Regions from separate parts of the Irregularibacter muris genome, predicted to be linked through region 2. Evidence: predicted binding sites of a transcription regulator. Region 2 holds the regulator's gene; the other holds the start of a gene.
What was found. The regulator NrdR, encoded in region 2, represses ribonucleotide reductase genes. The targets are predictions, from matches to a motif close to CACNANATNTNGTG.
Positions count from the first base shown of each region.

Region 1: the regulator NrdR is predicted to act here: its motif matches at 6,378-6,391, upstream of NSA47_RS06955 (anaerobic ribonucleoside triphosphate reductase).

Region 1 covers NZ_JANKAS010000005.1:8,658-17,238, reverse strand. Annotated here, with positions in the region: gene NSA47_RS06995 (GNAT family N-acetyltransferase) at 1-274, shown strand, start outside; gene NSA47_RS06990 (hypothetical protein) at 348-671, shown strand; gene NSA47_RS06985 (HutP family protein) at 772-1,191, shown strand; gene NSA47_RS06980 (ABC transporter substrate-binding protein) at 1,481-2,509, shown strand; gene NSA47_RS06975 (ABC transporter permease) at 2,509-3,402, shown strand; gene NSA47_RS06970 (ABC transporter ATP-binding protein) at 3,377-4,174, shown strand; gene NSA47_RS06965 (ECF transporter S component) at 4,427-4,966, shown strand; gene NSA47_RS06960 (pyridoxal-phosphate-dependent aminotransferase family protein) at 4,985-6,127, shown strand; gene NSA47_RS06955 (anaerobic ribonucleoside triphosphate reductase) at 6,443-8,581, shown strand, end outside.
Region 2 covers NZ_JANKAS010000002.1:209,843-218,423, reverse strand. Annotated here, with positions in the region: gene NSA47_RS03405 (glycosyltransferase) at 1-730, opposite strand, end outside; gene NSA47_RS03400 (glycosyltransferase family 2 protein) at 735-1,412, opposite strand; gene NSA47_RS03395 (copper transporter) at 1,429-2,298, opposite strand; gene steA (putative cytokinetic ring protein SteA) at 2,312-3,427, opposite strand; gene nrdR (transcriptional regulator NrdR) at 3,582-4,037, opposite strand; gene sigG (RNA polymerase sporulation sigma factor SigG) at 4,150-4,920, opposite strand; gene sigE (RNA polymerase sporulation sigma factor SigE) at 5,055-5,795, opposite strand; gene spoIIGA (sigma-E processing peptidase SpoIIGA) at 5,806-6,711, opposite strand; gene ftsZ (cell division protein FtsZ) at 6,888-7,946, opposite strand; gene NSA47_RS03360 (DUF1290 domain-containing protein) at 8,085-8,426, opposite strand; gene NSA47_RS03355 (DUF881 domain-containing protein) at 8,423-8,581, opposite strand, start outside.

The sequences.
Region 1 (8,581 bases), on a different contig from region 2:
CATTTCCCCCTATAATTATCATAGTTTGAAAAACACTTTAGATTACCAGTTGAGGATTAAAGAACTAAAGGCAAGAAGCGGAGGATATGGGGGAAGTTTGCGATATATTCTTCATAGGGATTTAAGGGAAAATCAAGAAAAAGTCTATCAAGAGATTATAGCCATTGATCACAAGGATATTAAAGAACAATCCAATCTGTTAAAAAGGGGCTATGAGGGCTTTGCAATTGAAAAAGATCAAGATAGTTATAAGATTTCCTATGGCAGTAGATAACTAATTAATTAATCTTAATCAGGGTATACACATATATATACAATAACTAGTAATTTTAAGAGGAGGGATAAAAGTGAATTTTATTCCGGGATTAATACTAGGTGTGGTTATAACCTTATACAAGGATGAAATTATGATGTGGCTTAGAAATATTGCAAAATGGTTCAAAAGCAAGCCGTGGTTAAGACAATTATATTATCATAGATTAAAACGGAGAATTATCAATAAAAATGATGTGCAGAAAAAGGTCTTAGTATATTATTATGAACAGAACTATTTATCCTTAAAACAATATGAAAAGCTATATGAATTATATCGCAGCATGAGAAGATTAAAGGTAATTGTTAATACATCTGCCACATCTGGGGAGAATAAAAAATCTCTAAACTGCCTATAAAAAGAGGAGCAAAACCTCTTTGCATACATCTTCCCTTCTTTACTTATTTCTTTACCAGGGCTATAATGAAAATAAAGAGAGCCAAAGAGGAGGAGAGATAGTGAACTGGGGAAGTGTAGATGTGGCCAAGGTGGCTGTAGAAATGTCTATATCCAATAGAAGCGCAGAGGAAAAATTAATTAAAGACTATAGAGAAAAGGGGATATTAGCTACAGGAGTAGATTTCGGGGGAGATTTGATTTCTTCCATTCCCAAGATTATAGAACGCTCTCTTGTGGCAGCAAAAAGAAGCGGCATTATCAAGGAGAGCCATGTGCATGATGGGGCAGTAGCAGGGGCGGCGAGAGAAGCAATCATGCAGGTAGCTCCTAAGGCTACAGGTCTAAATGCTGGGGGAAAAATAGGTATAGCAAGATCAGGGGAGCATATCAGTGTATGCATCTTTATGAGTATTGGACTACTGCATCTCAATGAAGTGGTCATTGGGCTAGGACATCGTTCCTTACCGGACATGAAATAAAAATACAGAAATATCAGAAAATGATGTTGACAAGGGACTCAATATTGTATATAATCATCTGTAATTTCTTGTAGAATGGTAGCTTAAGTATTTTGTAGAGGGCAAAAGGCTTTGCCCATAGTAGCGTAGTAGACAAAGTAGAATGGTAAAATGGTAGGAGAATATTGCATCTATGCCCTTTTTATATCTTTATAAATCAGGGTATGGTTTATTTGCCAATGTACATAACTCTCCTAGGGAGAGTTTTTTTGTTGAAAAAAAGAAAAATAACAAGATGGAGGATGGGAGTATGGTAGGAAAAAGAAGAGTTTTTATGGTAGTTTGTATGGTTTTGGTATCTTTACTTTTGTGGGGATGTGCAGCTAATGATGCTGGGAGTATGGAAGGGAAAAATTTAGAAGTGCAGCAGGGGAAGGTTTTTAAAATCGGCATATCCCAACTTGTAGAACATCAGGCATTGGATAGTGCCCGGGAAGGATTTATTGATGCTTTGGCCTCAAAAGGATATAAAGATGGAGAAAATCTATCAATTGAATTTCAAAATGCTCAAGGGGATATGGCAACAACCCAACTCATTGCTCAAAACTTTGTATCTCAAGATGTAGATTTAATTTTTGCTGTTGCAACACCTTCTGCTCAGGCTGCCTATAATGTCACCAAGGATATTCCTATATTGATGACAGCGGTGACTGACCCTGTGGAGGCAGGTCTTGTGCAATCCTTAGAAAAGCCCAATACCAATGTGACTGGTACTAGTGATATAGCACCTATTGAAAAGCAATTTGAACTTTTAAAAAAATTGTTACCTCAAGCTAAGAGGGTGGGCATTTTATACAATAGTAGTGAAGTAAATTCAGAGATACAGATTAAAAGGGCTGAGGAAATCGCCAAAGGATTTTCTCTGGAAATTATTCCTACAGGGATAACCAGTGTAAATGAAGTGCCCCAGGCCTTAGATGCGTTAATAGGAGATATGGATGTATTGTATGTTCCTACAGACAACTTAGTGGCCTCCTCCATGTCTTTAATAGGGAATCAATGTAGTAAAAAAGGAGTGCCAATCATTGGGGCTGAAAAGGCTCACGTGGAAGCAGGGGCCTTGGCCACTGAAGGCATTGACTATTACCAGTTGGGCTTCCAAACAGGATTGATGGCAGAAGAAATTATATCGGGGAAAAACCCCCAGGATATACCTATTGCCATCTGGGAAAAGACCCAATTGTTGATCAATACAGGCAGTGCCCAAAAACTAGGCATTAGCATTCCAGAGGATATAAAAGAGAAGGCTCAGTTTATAGAAGGGAGTGTGGAAGACTAATGGGAGCTATAGGTAATATAATAGAACAGGGTTTACTATACGGAATAATGGTACTGGGGGTATATATTACCTATAGATTATTGGATTTTCCGGATTTATCAGTAGATGGAACCTTCCCTCTGGGTGCTTCCATTACTGCAACGGCTATGGCCTTTGGGGTCAATCCTTGGATAGCTACTTTGCTTGCTTTGATAGGGGGAATGCTGGCAGGATTAATTACTGGACTTCTTCATGTAAAACTTAAAATCACCAATTTGCTTTCAGGAATCCTCGTTATGACAGGAATATATTCCATTAACCTTAGAATAATGGGCAAGGCCAATGTAGCTTTATTTCAGTTTGAAACTATTTTTGACGGAAAGATTCACCCTTTGATTATTCTTTCCATGCTCGCCATTGTTATAAAAATTATTCTAGACTTATTTTTCAAGACGCGGTTAGGTTTTTTGGTTAATGCCGTAGGAGATAATCCTATTCTCGTGACGTCCCTGGGGATAGACAAGGGCAGGATTAAATGCTTGGGATTGATGATTTCCAATGGCTTAGTAGCCTTGTCGGGATCTGCTGTAGCTCAACATCAAGGATTTTCTGATGTTGGCATGGGTGGCGGTATCATTGTTATGGGTTTGGCCTCAATTATTATAGGGGAAATGGTATTTAAAAAAATATCTCTTATGGTACCCACGACAATGGTTCTTCTAGGGTCCATCCTATATAAAGGAAGTACGGCTTTAGCCCTGCGCTTGAAGCTACCTTCCACAGACTTAAAGCTGATTACCTCTGTGATTGTCGTGATGATTTTATCGGTTTATGGAAAGGGCATAGCCCTGCCTTGGAAGAAAGTAGAAAAAAGAAGGGGTGGTTCCATTGTTGCACATTCAAAATCTATCTAAGACCTTTAACGTTGGTACCATCAATGAAAAAAGTATCTTTCAGGATTTTTCTATACAAATTAACAAAGGAGAGTTTGTCACCATTATTGGAAGCAATGGAGCTGGAAAGTCTACTTTGCTAAATATCATTACAGGATCTATAATACAAGACCAAGGAAAAATTCTTATTGGAGATAGGGATATCTCTTTTTTAGAAGAACATAAAAGAACAAAATACATGGGGAGGGTATTTCAAAATCCTACTTGGGGAACGGCACCCCATATGACCATATTAGAAAATCTATCCATGGCCAATCATAAAGGCCAGAAATTTAATTTATTTCCCGGTATTTCAAAAAAAGATATCCCAGGCTTTAAAGAAATTCTTAGGGAACTTTCCCTAGGCTTAGAAGACAATTTAGATACTAAGGTAGGACTACTTTCAGGAGGACAAAGACAATCTTTAGCACTAATTATGTCTACCATGACCAGTCCTGAAATTTTATTATTAGATGAACACACGGCAGCTCTAGATCCTAAAACCTCTGAAGTAATATCTGCCTTAACAGAAAAGATAGTCAAGAAAAAACAGATGACAACTTTAATGGTTACCCACAACTTAAAACATGCTATTGAAATGGGAGATCGCATTATTATGCTCCATAGAGGGAAAGTAATACTAGATTGCAAGGGAGAGGAAAAAAAGAATTTAACCATACCAAAACTCCTAAGCTATTTCCAACAAAGCCAACCAGAGGCAATGCTTACTGATGAAATGTTGTTTTCATCCTAAAAGGATATGTAGTCCATAGAGCAATAAACTTATAAGTTTATTGCTTTTCTTTTTTGTGTGTAACCATACACTTTAGGAAAATATAAAAATTGTACGGGCAAATGATTGTAGAGAAAAAAAGATAATATTACAATAAAGAATAGATGGATGCAAGGACATAAAGGCAGTGGGATGTCTAGTGAGAGTCATGGAGTATTGCAGAGGATATTCAAGAACAGAAAACAATTGACCTACACAAAGGGGGATATCGATATGAATAGTACAAATCAACTAGTAGAAAATAAAAAGTACAATACCAAGGATTTAGTCATTACTTCTTTATTAATCGCCATAGTATTTGTGGCAACTGCATTTATCAATATTCGTCTACCTATATCCATTAATGGAGGACTGATACACCTAGGCACCGGTGCTCTCATTGTTTCATCCATTCTTTATGGAAAGAAAAAAGGAGCTATAGCAGGAGCTTTTGGGATGGCTATATTTGATATATTTTCAGGCTGGGCAGCTTGGGCACCCTTTACCTTTATTGTAAGGGGAGTCATGGGATATATCATAGGGAGCATTGCCTATACTAAGGGAGAAAAGTCTAGGGAGCTTGGGTGGAATATTATTGGAATCATTTTAGGGGGAATCTGGATGATTGCAGGATACTATGCTACCGAAGGTATACTATATGGTAATTGGAGTGTACCTGTGACCTCTATACCTGGCAATGCCATACAAATTCTTGTAGGGGCAGTCATAGGATTACCTTTAATTGCCACACTGAAAAAGTTAAAACTTTATTGAGATAAGGGAGGAAAAAACATGAAAGAAATGATGATTATGACACCAGGCCCTACCTATGTCCATGAAGAGGTAAGGGCGGCTATGGGAAAGCCCATTATCAATCCAGATTTAGATTTGCAATTTTATGAATTCTATTATGATCTGTGTGGAAAATTGCAGAAACTACTCCATACGCAAAACCAAGTATTGGTACTCAATGGTGAAGGCATTCTAGGATTAGAAGCTGCATGTGCATCTTTAATTGAACCAGGAGACAAGGTTCTATGTATAGACAATGGTATTTTTGGCAATGGCTTTGGAGATTTTGCAAAAATCTATGGAGGCCAAGTTACCTATTTTAAGGCTGATTACAGAAAGGGCATCAATAAGGCGGAATTAGAAAATTTTATACAAAAAAATGGACCTTTTAAAATTGCCACTTTAGTTCACTGTGAAACCCCTTCTGGTATCACCAATCCAATAGACAAAATCTGTCCTTTACTCCATGATCAGGGCATAATCAGTATAGTAGATGCAGTATCCTCTATGGGAGGAGAAGCAATACATACGGATCAGTGGAAAGTAGACATTCTTTTAGGAGGCTCTCAGAAATGTCTATCCGCACCTCCAGGACTAACCATCCTAAGTGTAAGTGAGAGAGCTTGGGATAAAATTTCAAAAAGAAAGCACTCTATAGTGGGCTTTTATACCAATTTATCTAGCTGGAAAAACTGGTATGAGGAAAAATGGTTTCCCTATACTCAACCTGTTAGCGATTTATATGCCCTAGATAAAGCGGTGGAGAGAATTCTTGAGGATAAAGGCATATTCCAAAGACATAAAAATATTGCTGAAGCAGTGAGGAAAAGTATTATTGAAGTCGGCTTAGAGTTATATCCAAAGGAGAGTTTTTCTAATACGGTAACAGCAATGATGGTCCCTGAGGAAACTACCTTTGAAGAAATCAATAAGAAAATGCTAGAGGAACATAGGATTATGATTGCAGGATCCCTGGGAGATTTAAATGGTAAAGTCATGCGTATAGGACACATGGGGGAAAACTGTTATGAAGAAAAGCTGTATTTAACCCTAAAGGCATTGGATACCGTGTTGAAAGAATTAAATGTTCCAGTAAAAGGATATCTCCATAAGCATTTTCAAGAGGTATATAATGTACAATGATAAATTCCATAAGGATTATCTAAACAAATAAGGCACCTTATAGGTGCTTTTTTCTATGCCCTCCGTTGCTTTTCCTTAGAGCATTGTTATTCTTTATGATCATTCTGTATTTATATTTTTAGATTATTAAGGGAAATAAAGAAAATAGTAGTTATCCCAACGAGAAAATATAAAAGATCATTATAATATGATTTTTTGGCTTTGGAAAGAAAAACATTTTTATGGTAGAATAGTCAGAGTGGAAATCCGATACTATATATTGTGTGACTAATAAGATAAAAGCACAATATAGGCTGCGAGGAAAGGGAGATCGTTGTGATTAAAGAGATTAAAAAAAGGGATGGTAGAGTAATATTTTTTAACAAGGATAAAATTACTAGAGCAATATTTAGGGCAGCAGAATCAGTTGCTCACAACCAAGGGTCTCATTTGGATTATGATATAGCGGAAAGATTGGCCGATGAGGTTACAGGTTATTTAAGTAAAAAATACATAGGAAAAATGCCCACGGTAGAGGAAATACAGGATGTTGTAGAAAAGGTACTTATTGAGTCAGGGCATGCCATGACTGCCAAGGCCTACATACTTTATCGCAATGAGAGGAACCGCATCAGGGATCAAAACACCAGAATAATGAAAACCATAAGAGGGATTACAATAGATGATGCAAAGGAAAATGACACCAAAAGAGAAAATGCCAATGTGAACGGGAATACTGCCATGGGCACTATGCTACTTTATGGATCCACAGTATCAAAGGAATTTTGTAAGATGGAAATGATGAATCCAGTTTTTGAAAGGGCCCATGAACAAGGGGATATCCACATCCATGATATGGATTTTGCACCCATGGGCACCTTAACCTGTTGCCAGATTGATATAGAAAGACTATTCAAAAATGGTTTTTCTACAGGACATGGTTTTCTGAGGAAACCCAGCAATATCACTACAGCCGCTGCCTTAGCAGCCATTGCCATCCAGGCAAATCAAAATGACCAACACGGTGGTCAGTCCATACCCAACTTTGACTATGCCCTAGGACACTACGTAGCAAAGAGTTTTATAAGAAATTATATAGAGAATCTAGGGAAAGGATTAGATTTTTGCTTAGGAAGTCAAGAGGGAAAGAACTGGGCAAAAACCATTATCCATAAAACCATAAAGGAAACCCATACTACACCAAAACTGGAAATAGAAGAGACTTATTTAAAAGAAGAATATATAAGAGCTAAGGAAGAACTTGGGGATAGAATAGATGAAAATCTATGGAAAAGAGTACAAAAAACCTCCCATAGACAGGCTTTTGAAGAAACAAAGGAACAGACCTATCAGGCAATGGAAGCCTTTATACATAATTTAAATACCATGCACTCTAGAGCGGGAGCCCAGGTACCCTTTAGTAGTGTAAACCTAGGCACCGATACAAGTCCTGAGGGGAGGATGGTTACCGAAAACTTTCTTTTAGCAACCGAAAGGGGTTTAGGTAATGGAGAAACAGCTATTTTCCCCATCAGTATATTTAAGGTAAAAAAAGGAGTATCCTTTAATTCGCAAGATAAGAACTATGACCTATTTAAGCTAGCCTGTAGGGTAAGTGCTAAAAGATTATTTCCTAATTTTAGTTTTCTAGATGCCCCCTTCAACCTTCAATATTATAAAGAAGGAAGACCAGAAACTGAGGTCACCTATATGGGATGTAGAACCCGGGTAATTGGCAATAAGTATGATGCCAACAATGAAATTACCTATGGGAGAGGAAATTTAAGCTTTACCTCTTTAAATTTACCTAAGATCGCATTAAAGATAAATCAAGAGGAGGATCTTAAAAAGACTATCCATGGACTATGGAAAAAAGCCTTAGTATCCTCTGGTGTCCAGAGGGAAAATATATATCAAGAAATAGTAGACCTTTTAAGCCCCCAGATGGAGCCTACAATAGATCTTATAGCAGAACAATTATTGGAACGTTTTGAAATACAAAGAGCCAAAAAGGTAAAGAATTTCCCCTTTTTAATGGGGCAAGGTATATGGAAAGGCAGCGAGGACTTGCAATGGGAGGACACCTTAGATGAGGTCATTAAACACGGTACCTTAAGTATGGGCTTTATTGGCTTAGCAGAGTTTTTAAAGGCCCTTGTAGGTAGTCATCATGGAGAAAGCCAAGAGGCCCAAGAGTTAGGAATAAAGCTTATTGGTTACCTAAGAAACAAGATGGAAGACTATTCTCAACAATATGGCTTGAATTTCACCTTAATTGCAACCCCGGCCGAGGGATTATCAGGAAGATTTGTAAAACTGGATAGGAAGGAATTTGGATCTATAGAAGGAGTTACTGATCGAGAATATTATACCAACTCTTTTCATATTCCTGTGTATTATTCTATTACAGCCTTTGATAAAATCTCCAAGGAAGCTCCTTATCATGCTCTTACCAATGCCGGACATATTAGCTAC
Region 2 (8,581 bases):
TATGTATACAAATTAGTAAAAATAAGATGATTAGCTTGAGGATATTGGTAAAATATAGGATTGTACAAAATCCTAATATAAACCCAAGAGCATTAGATCCAACATCCCCCATCATGGCCTTTGCTTTTAAATCCTTAGGGAAATAAATGATTACTGGTATAGATGAAATAATAAGTAAATACACAGTTTCCTGATTATAAAATAGGCCCAAAAGGATTAGGGAATAAAATAGATATCCCTTTATCGCTCGCCCAGGTCTAAGATCCAATAAGTTTATTAGATTGGTAAATAGTGATAGGATAAGGGCATTAAGAAGTATAATGAAAATATTATTGGAAAATGAACTCGTCACATATATAGATATTATCCCACCCATTAGGGCTTTAAGCCCACCTGTAGTTAGCTGCATATGAAAAAGTTTCCCGATATGTCCCTTCAATCCTGTAGTGTCCCGACTTCCTAATAAATCATCAATAATGCCTATAAAGGACATACCTATAATACCTAAAATAAAAATGTGAAGTGTCTCTCCCCATTGAAAATATAAATTATAAAGAATAAAAGGGATGAAGAGGGATAAAGAAAACACCATCCCCATGCCAACAGGAATTTCCTCTCCACGATAGTTTTTTCCCTTAGCCCTAGAATTTCCTAACATATTATAGATTAAATGGGTCATAACAATTGCATTTAATACTGTTATAATAATTATAAAAAAATGAATTAACATCTTATCACCTCTTTTGGGAATACCTTAATAAGGCTAAAAAAATATGTAAAAATTGCTTCCCCCTATGAAGAAATCCTTTTAAGTCCCTGCCTGTTTCAGCATGTTTCATTTGAACTGGAACTTCCAAAATTTTATATCCCTGATTAAGTATGTCTATGGTCATTTCCACTTCTACGCCATACCCTCCCTCGGGAAGTTTTATCTTTTCCAATACCTCTCGATTAAATACTCTTTGTCCTGATAAGGATGACGTAATGGATTTTTTGGTATAGTAATAAATCCCCCATTTTGCAAGGTTTTTTACTAACCCAAAACCACCTTTTTTCTTGGCAGAAGGAAACTGTGCAATGGTAACATCACACTCCCCCTTAGCAACTGGTTTAATAAGCTTTTCAATTTCTATTGAACTTTCTTCTACATCAGCGTCTAAAAATCCTATAATATCACCGGTAGCTTGCTTAATGCCATGCTGTAAAGCCCATCCTTTTCCCATGTTTTTTTCTAATCTACTCACAATGACATTATATTCTCTCGCTTTTTTAGCTGTATAGTCACTAGAACCATCGTCTATAATAATGATTTCGTCTATCCATTTGCTATTTAACAATGGTTTTAATGTATTACCAATTCGCTCCTCCTCATTAAATGCAGGAATTAGAATGGTCACCGTTTTTTTTATCATTGTTCTACCTCGCTTTTTATGGTATAAGTCTATCTGCTGAAGTTTTAAAGCCAAAATTACCCTCTTGTCCCTGCATTACCTGGATTAAAGAATATTGACCTATAATAGTATCTACATTATCAATTGTAGAAATCTTTTCCTTTCTATAGGCATCCATATAAGAATATCTGACATTGCTCTGCTCTATCCCTACTATAGGGATATTGTATTGCTTTGCTTTTTTAATAAAAGGAATATCTATTTTTTCAATGGTTTTTGTTTTTTCCGAAGCGCTTCCACCCGCAATAATAAAATAATCTATGGTACTACTATAATCACCTTTAATTTCAATGATTTCTTTTTCTTTTAAATATTGTAAGATTTCTTCATCCTGATCTAATATTGCTCTGGCTAATTCATCTGATAAGTATTGTATAAAATTATTCTTATCAATACTTATGCCTTTTTTATTCACAAAATAATCATATACTTCTTCTAACATCTTAGAATCCTCTAGTAAAAAGTCTTTTTTAACATATGTAATGGAAGTTATATTCCCTTGTGCCTTTTCTATAGGCGAAATGATTCCATTATAAATGTAATCATCATTTGTTTCGATGATTGCAATATTGGTATCCTGTAGTTTGGTATTAATTAAAAGGGGTAAAGTATTTTCACTATATTCCTCATAGTTTTTAAGTTGTTTTCTTTGTAATTCAATTTCTTCTTCCAAGACTTCTTTTTCTTCTCTAATTTCACCAAATTTAGATTCTAGCTGACGAACTAATGTCTCCTGTTGATTAATAAATATCTCTTGCCCATCAAACATGAATCCTATAAAAATACCTATTCCCAAAGCAAGAAATACGGCTGCTAATGAAACGATTAGATATCTAATGTTTAACATGATATTCTCTCCCTTAAAAATCAAATAAAATTTTCAATCGCATCTGAAACAATTTTAACAAATATTGAATAATGGGTGAATACATTGAGATAATAATAATTGGCAATAAAGCTGATAAAACTAAAGCAAATATGTATTTTATTTTCACTCCTGTATGATATAACTTATTAACACCCTTAGCATCAATCAATTTAGATCCAATCTTTAAACGCACTAGAAAAGTACTAGCCATACCTTTTCTTCCCTTTTCCAAAAAGTCAATCATATTGGAATGGCTTCCTAATGCAACAATTAAATCTCCACCCTTTTCATAGGCAATCAGCATAGCAATATCCTCACTTGTCCCAGGGGCAGGTATTACTTTAGCTTCCAGATTTAATTTATTTATTCTTTCCATACCAGGAGCTCTACCATCAGGATATGCATGTACAACAATTTCATCGCAAATTTTAAGTGCCTCATCACTGACACTATCCATATCTCCTACAATAATATGGGGTTTATGTCCAAATTCTATCAGTGCATCTGCTCCCCCATCTACTCCAATTAAAACTGGTTTCTCTTCCCTGATATAGGATTGTAAAATACTTAGATCCTCTTTATAGTTCTGCCCCCGCACAACCACAACAACATGTCTATCCTTTATCTGAGTTTTCATATTGGGAATAGAAATTCCATTTAAAATAATATCCTTCTCTTTTTTTGCATATTCTAACGTATTTTCAATGAATTTATCCAATTCATGGGCGATATTTTTCTTGGCTTCCTCGGTTTGTTGTTGAACATCCTCCTTAGTAAGCCATCTCCCTTCTCCTATGAGCTCTCCACTTTTAAATATTTTATTTTCTATAACTTCTACTTCTTCTCCTTCATTAATTTTCTCCATAAGGTCCTTGCTAGCTTCATCAATAATTGCGATATTAGACCCTATTAAAGTTTTAGGACCAAGGTTTGGATATTTACCGCTGATGGATTTATCCAAATTTATGACAAGTTTCACTTTGGCATTAACTAAGGATTCTGCCGCAACTTCATCAATATCCCTATGCTTGATAATAGCAATCTCTCCTGGCCTTATTCTTTTTGCCAAATCTTTAGTCTTTTTATCTACTCTTGCTATACCTTTCACCAATAAACCCCTCCACAGAATACTTTATTCAAGAGTTTTCAATATTTTACTATGAAAGCCTATTTTATATATTGTAACACAACCAACCTTTTTTATAACAATGATCATTACGATCAAATAATAAAACCTTATAAGACAACCGTCCTATGAGGTTTTATTTTTCCTTTAACAATATATTCAATTCTTCCATAAAGGTATTGATATCCTTAAATTGTCGGTATACTGAAGCAAATCTTACATAAGCTACTTCATCTAGCTCCTTAAGCTCCATCATCAATTGTTCCCCAATATAGTTACTAGATATTTCCTTTTCCATGGTATTATATAATCTTTTTTCAATTCTTTCCACAATTTTCTCTAGTTGTCCAAGGGATACTGGCCTTTTCTCACAGGCCTTTAAGGCTCCGTTCATTATTTTATTCTGATTGTAAGGTTCTCTATGACCATTTTTTTTGATAACCATTAAAGGTATGTCCTCTATTTTTTCATAGGTGGTAAACCGTTTAAGACATTGTATACATTCTCTTCGTCTTCGTATAACACTTCCATCTTCTGTGGGTCTTGAGTCAACTACCTTACTTTCAATTGAATTACAGAATGGACATTTCACAATGAATTCCTCCTTGAATTTCCTTCTGGACTCATTATACAATACCTATTTAGAATTGTCCATTCTTCTCAAACCCCTCTGTTTCACATCATTATGAGTAATCTCACGTCCATTAAATATGTTTTCTCATCTGACCTAAGGCGGTCTTTTCCAGCCGAGAAACTTGTGCCTGGGAGATACCTATTTCTTTTGCAACTTCCATCTGGGTTTTTCCTTCAAAAAACCTTAAATTTAGTATTAATTTCTCCCTATGATTTAATCTTTGCATAGCTTCTTGTAGGGCTATATTTTCTAACCATATTTCATCCTGACTTTTTTCATCACTTACTTGATCCATAACAAAAATGGCATCTCCACTATCATGGTATATTGGTTCAAATAATGAGATAGGATCTTGTATGGCATCTAGAGCAAAGACTACTTCTTCCTGAGACATTCCCAATTCTTTGGAAATTTCAGTTAGCGTGGGTTCTTTGTTGTTTTTATTAATCAACTGGTCTCTAACTTGTAGTGCTTTATAGGCTATATCTCTTAAGGACCTACTCACTCTAATAGGATTATTATCTCTCAAATACCTTCTAATTTCCCCTATAATCATAGGTACAGCGTAAGTAGAAAATCTTACATTTTGACTTAAATCAAAATTATCTATTGCTTTTATAAGACCTATACAACCTACTTGAAATAGGTCATCCAAATTTTCTCCTCTATTATTAAATCTTTGAATTACACTTAAAACTAATCTCAAATTTCCTTGCACAAAGGTTTCTCGTGCTTTATAATCTCCCTGATGTATTTGATCAAATAATTTTCTCATTTCTTTATTTGTTAACACAGGCAGTTTTGAAGTGTTTACTCCACATATTTCAACTTTATTTGTCACGGTATTTTGTCATTCCTTTCTCTTCACCTTTAATATCTAGATTATTGCCCCTAGGAATGTAATTATTCAATTTTTATATGGTAATTTATTCAATAAAAAACCTTCTATAATATTATAGAAGGTTTAATGGGTGTCTATATCATTCTGCTTATTTCTTTTTTCAGTCTTTTAATAATTCTTTTTTCCAATCTAGATATATAGGACTGGGAAATACCCAGCATATCTGCAACTTCTTTTTGAGTCTTTTCAACACCATCCATTAGTCCAAAGCGTAATTCCATGATTCTTTTTTCTCTTTCACTTAGTTTATTCATGGCAATTTGAAGTAATTCTTTATCGACTTCTTCCTCTAGGCATTTATGAATAATATCATTTTCTGTACCTAAAATATCAGAAAGGAGAAGTTCATTTCCATCCCAATCTATGTTTAGAGGTTCATCAAAGGATATCTCTAGACGTATCTTATTATTCCTACGTAAAAACATAAGTATTTCATTTTCAATACATCTCGATGCATATGTGGCTAATTTTATATTTTTATCAGGATCAAAGGTGTTTACTGCCTTAATAAGCCCTATAGTTCCTATTGAAATTAAATCTTCAACACCTATTCCAGTATTTTCAAATTTCCGTGCAATGTAAACCACTAGCCTTAGATTTCTTTCAATTAGGATTGTTTTTATTGATCCATTATTATTTTTCTTTTTTAAATGAGCAATAAGATATTGTTCCTCATCCAGTGTCAAAGGAGGAGGTAATGCTTCACTCCCACCTATGTAAAATATTTCATCCTCACCTTTTAAGTTTAATCTGTGAAGTATTTTTACATATAATATTTTAAGTTTCAATAATAATATTTTAATTCTTTTTTTCATGTCCATCCCCCTATGTTTGTATGTTTAATATTTCTGGATTTAATAATGCATTATACTCTCCCTCATTGCTTAACTTTTGATTATATATTGCCATGATTACATTATTAACCTCTTTATTTTTTTCTTTCTCAACAATTGTTATCTTATCGGTTTTAAATCCTACCAGTAGTCCATTTTTTTCTCCTAGGGAGGTAAAGGGAATCATTCTAAAGCGATTTATCCAATCTGAATGAATCAATACCTGTGAAATATGTTCAAAGTCTTTTTCCTGGTTTTCATTAAAAATTTCTCTTATTTCTATAGGTAGAACATCTTTAATTATGCTGTATTCTACTACAATCACTGGTGATTTTGAAATAGGATCATTCAAAAAATTAGCAGTATCAAATAAACCCTTTAGTTCCTTTACTTTGCCATCGATATCTATATGTATATTGGTAAGAATATTGTCTTTAGATATTTTACTTTGTATATAATCCCAGGAAACTTTTATCAGAAAATAACTCAACAAACAAGTTATAAGTAACAAACTTATGGGAAATTTGGATACATAAAAAAAACCTTTAGATGATAAACCACCATATTGGGTCATATATATTAAAGCAAAAGCAGAGCCCCCAAAAATGAAGGATATTAAATAGAATATAGCAAAGGGCCTGATAAAGTCTTTTATCTTTTTGGGTGTAAATACTACGATAATGATTATAATGGATAGACAAATCTTCATAGTTATTTCATTAAAAATATTTAATAAAGGAAAATAAATTAATAAAGTATATGCCGCTCCTATAAAAGCACCTATTAATATTTTCCATACATGAGTCCTTATTTTACTAAATCTTACTGTAAGCCAAATGATAATAAAATTTATAATAAAGTTTTCTACAACTATAATATCTCCATAGATATAAGTCACAGTCTCACACCTTTATATATAATGATTCCCCTATTTAAAAATATGCTTTTCCATAATATTTTATGTTTATTATATCTGAACTAATATTAGAAATTTGTCACTTCAAGACGTCGAAAAAGGTTAATTTATGAAAAAAAAAAGAATAGACCTTAGGTCTATTCTGCGAATATCTACGATTAATTATGTTTTCTTAAAAAAGTTGGTATATCTAGATTATCACTTTTTAATTGTTTTGAAGTCTTATTAATGGTAGCAGCAACTTCATCAAAGGATTGGCTGACCACATTTTCAAATCCTGTTGCAATAACAGTGATCTTCATTTCATCTTGAAGACTTTCATCAATAACTGCTCCAAATATTAAGTTTACATCTGGATCTGCTGCTTGAGCCACAAGCTCAGCTGCCTCATTTACTTCAAAGAGTCCTAATTGTGAACCGCCAGTGATATTTAAAAGCACACCCTTAGCACCTTGAATTGATGTTTCTAATAATGGACTATGTATAGCCATTTGTGCAGCTTCAGTAGCTCTATTTTCACCACTTGCTCGACCTATTCCCATATGAGCTAAGCCCGTATCTTCCATAATGGTTTTAACATCGGCAAAATCAAGATTAATAAGCCCTGGTACTGCGATTAAGTCAGAGATACCCTGCACCCCTTGTAATAAAACATCATCAGCTATTTTAAAAGCATCCCCTAGGGATGTTTTCTTTTCAGCAACTTGCAATAAGCGATCATTGGGAATGGTTACTAAAGTATCTACTTTAGACTTTAACTCCTCAATTCCCTTTTCTGCATGTACCATTCTTTTTCTGCCTTCAAAGGTAAAAGGTTTTGTGACCACACCCACAGTTAAAATTCCTAATTCTTTTGCTATAGACGCGACAACAGGTGCAGCTCCAGTTCCTGTACCCCCGCCCATACCTGCGGTAATAAATACCATATCTGCGCCTTCCAATACTTTGTAAATCTCTTCCTTACTTTCCTCAGCGGATTTTTGACCAATTTCTGGATTAGCACCTGCACCTAATCCCTTTGTAATTTTTTCTCCAATTTGGATTTTATGCTCAGCTTGAGATAACACCAAAGCTTGTTTGTCTGTATTAAGAGCAATAAACTGCACTCCTTGAAGCCCAGCTTCAATCATTCTATTTACTGCGTTATTTCCTCCGCCACCGCAACCAATGACCTTTATTTGAGCAAATTGTTGTAAATCCATATCAAATTCTAGCACAATTGAGACCTCCCTTTTGTTGGACGTGAAATGATTATAACTAGTATATTGCGTCAATGTTTAATATTATTTTCTTTGCTTCTAATATTAATTAATTCAACATAATTAGATTTTTTCCTCTTTTTTTATTAAGAAATTTCACTTTTTAAGTATATTTTTTATTAAATGTCTTCTGATAATGGCAAAATTTTGGAAGAGCCTAGTTCCAAAAGCAAATATAGCAGCATAATACAAGGGCACACCTAGCCGATCTCCGACATAGGCCAAAAATGCTGCTAATATTGTATTACCGAAAAATCCAGAAATAAAAATATTGCTATCAAATTTTTGTTCTAAACTAGACCTAATTCCACCAAATACTGAGTCTAAAGCCGCAAGTACCGCTATTGACATATAGGAAGAATATATTAAAGGTACACTATAAGGAATAATAAAACCCAAAACAATCCCTATAAGAAGACCAATTAATGGCAGTATCATCTTTTGTCACCCTCCTCATCTTTTTTTAGATATTTATATGTTGGGGTCGAATTAATCCCTCTGATTGTAATGTTATCTACTTGTTGTATATCAATTTGTATATCCCAAATTTTCATTAATTGTACTATACTATTGGGAGCATTTAATATTCCTTC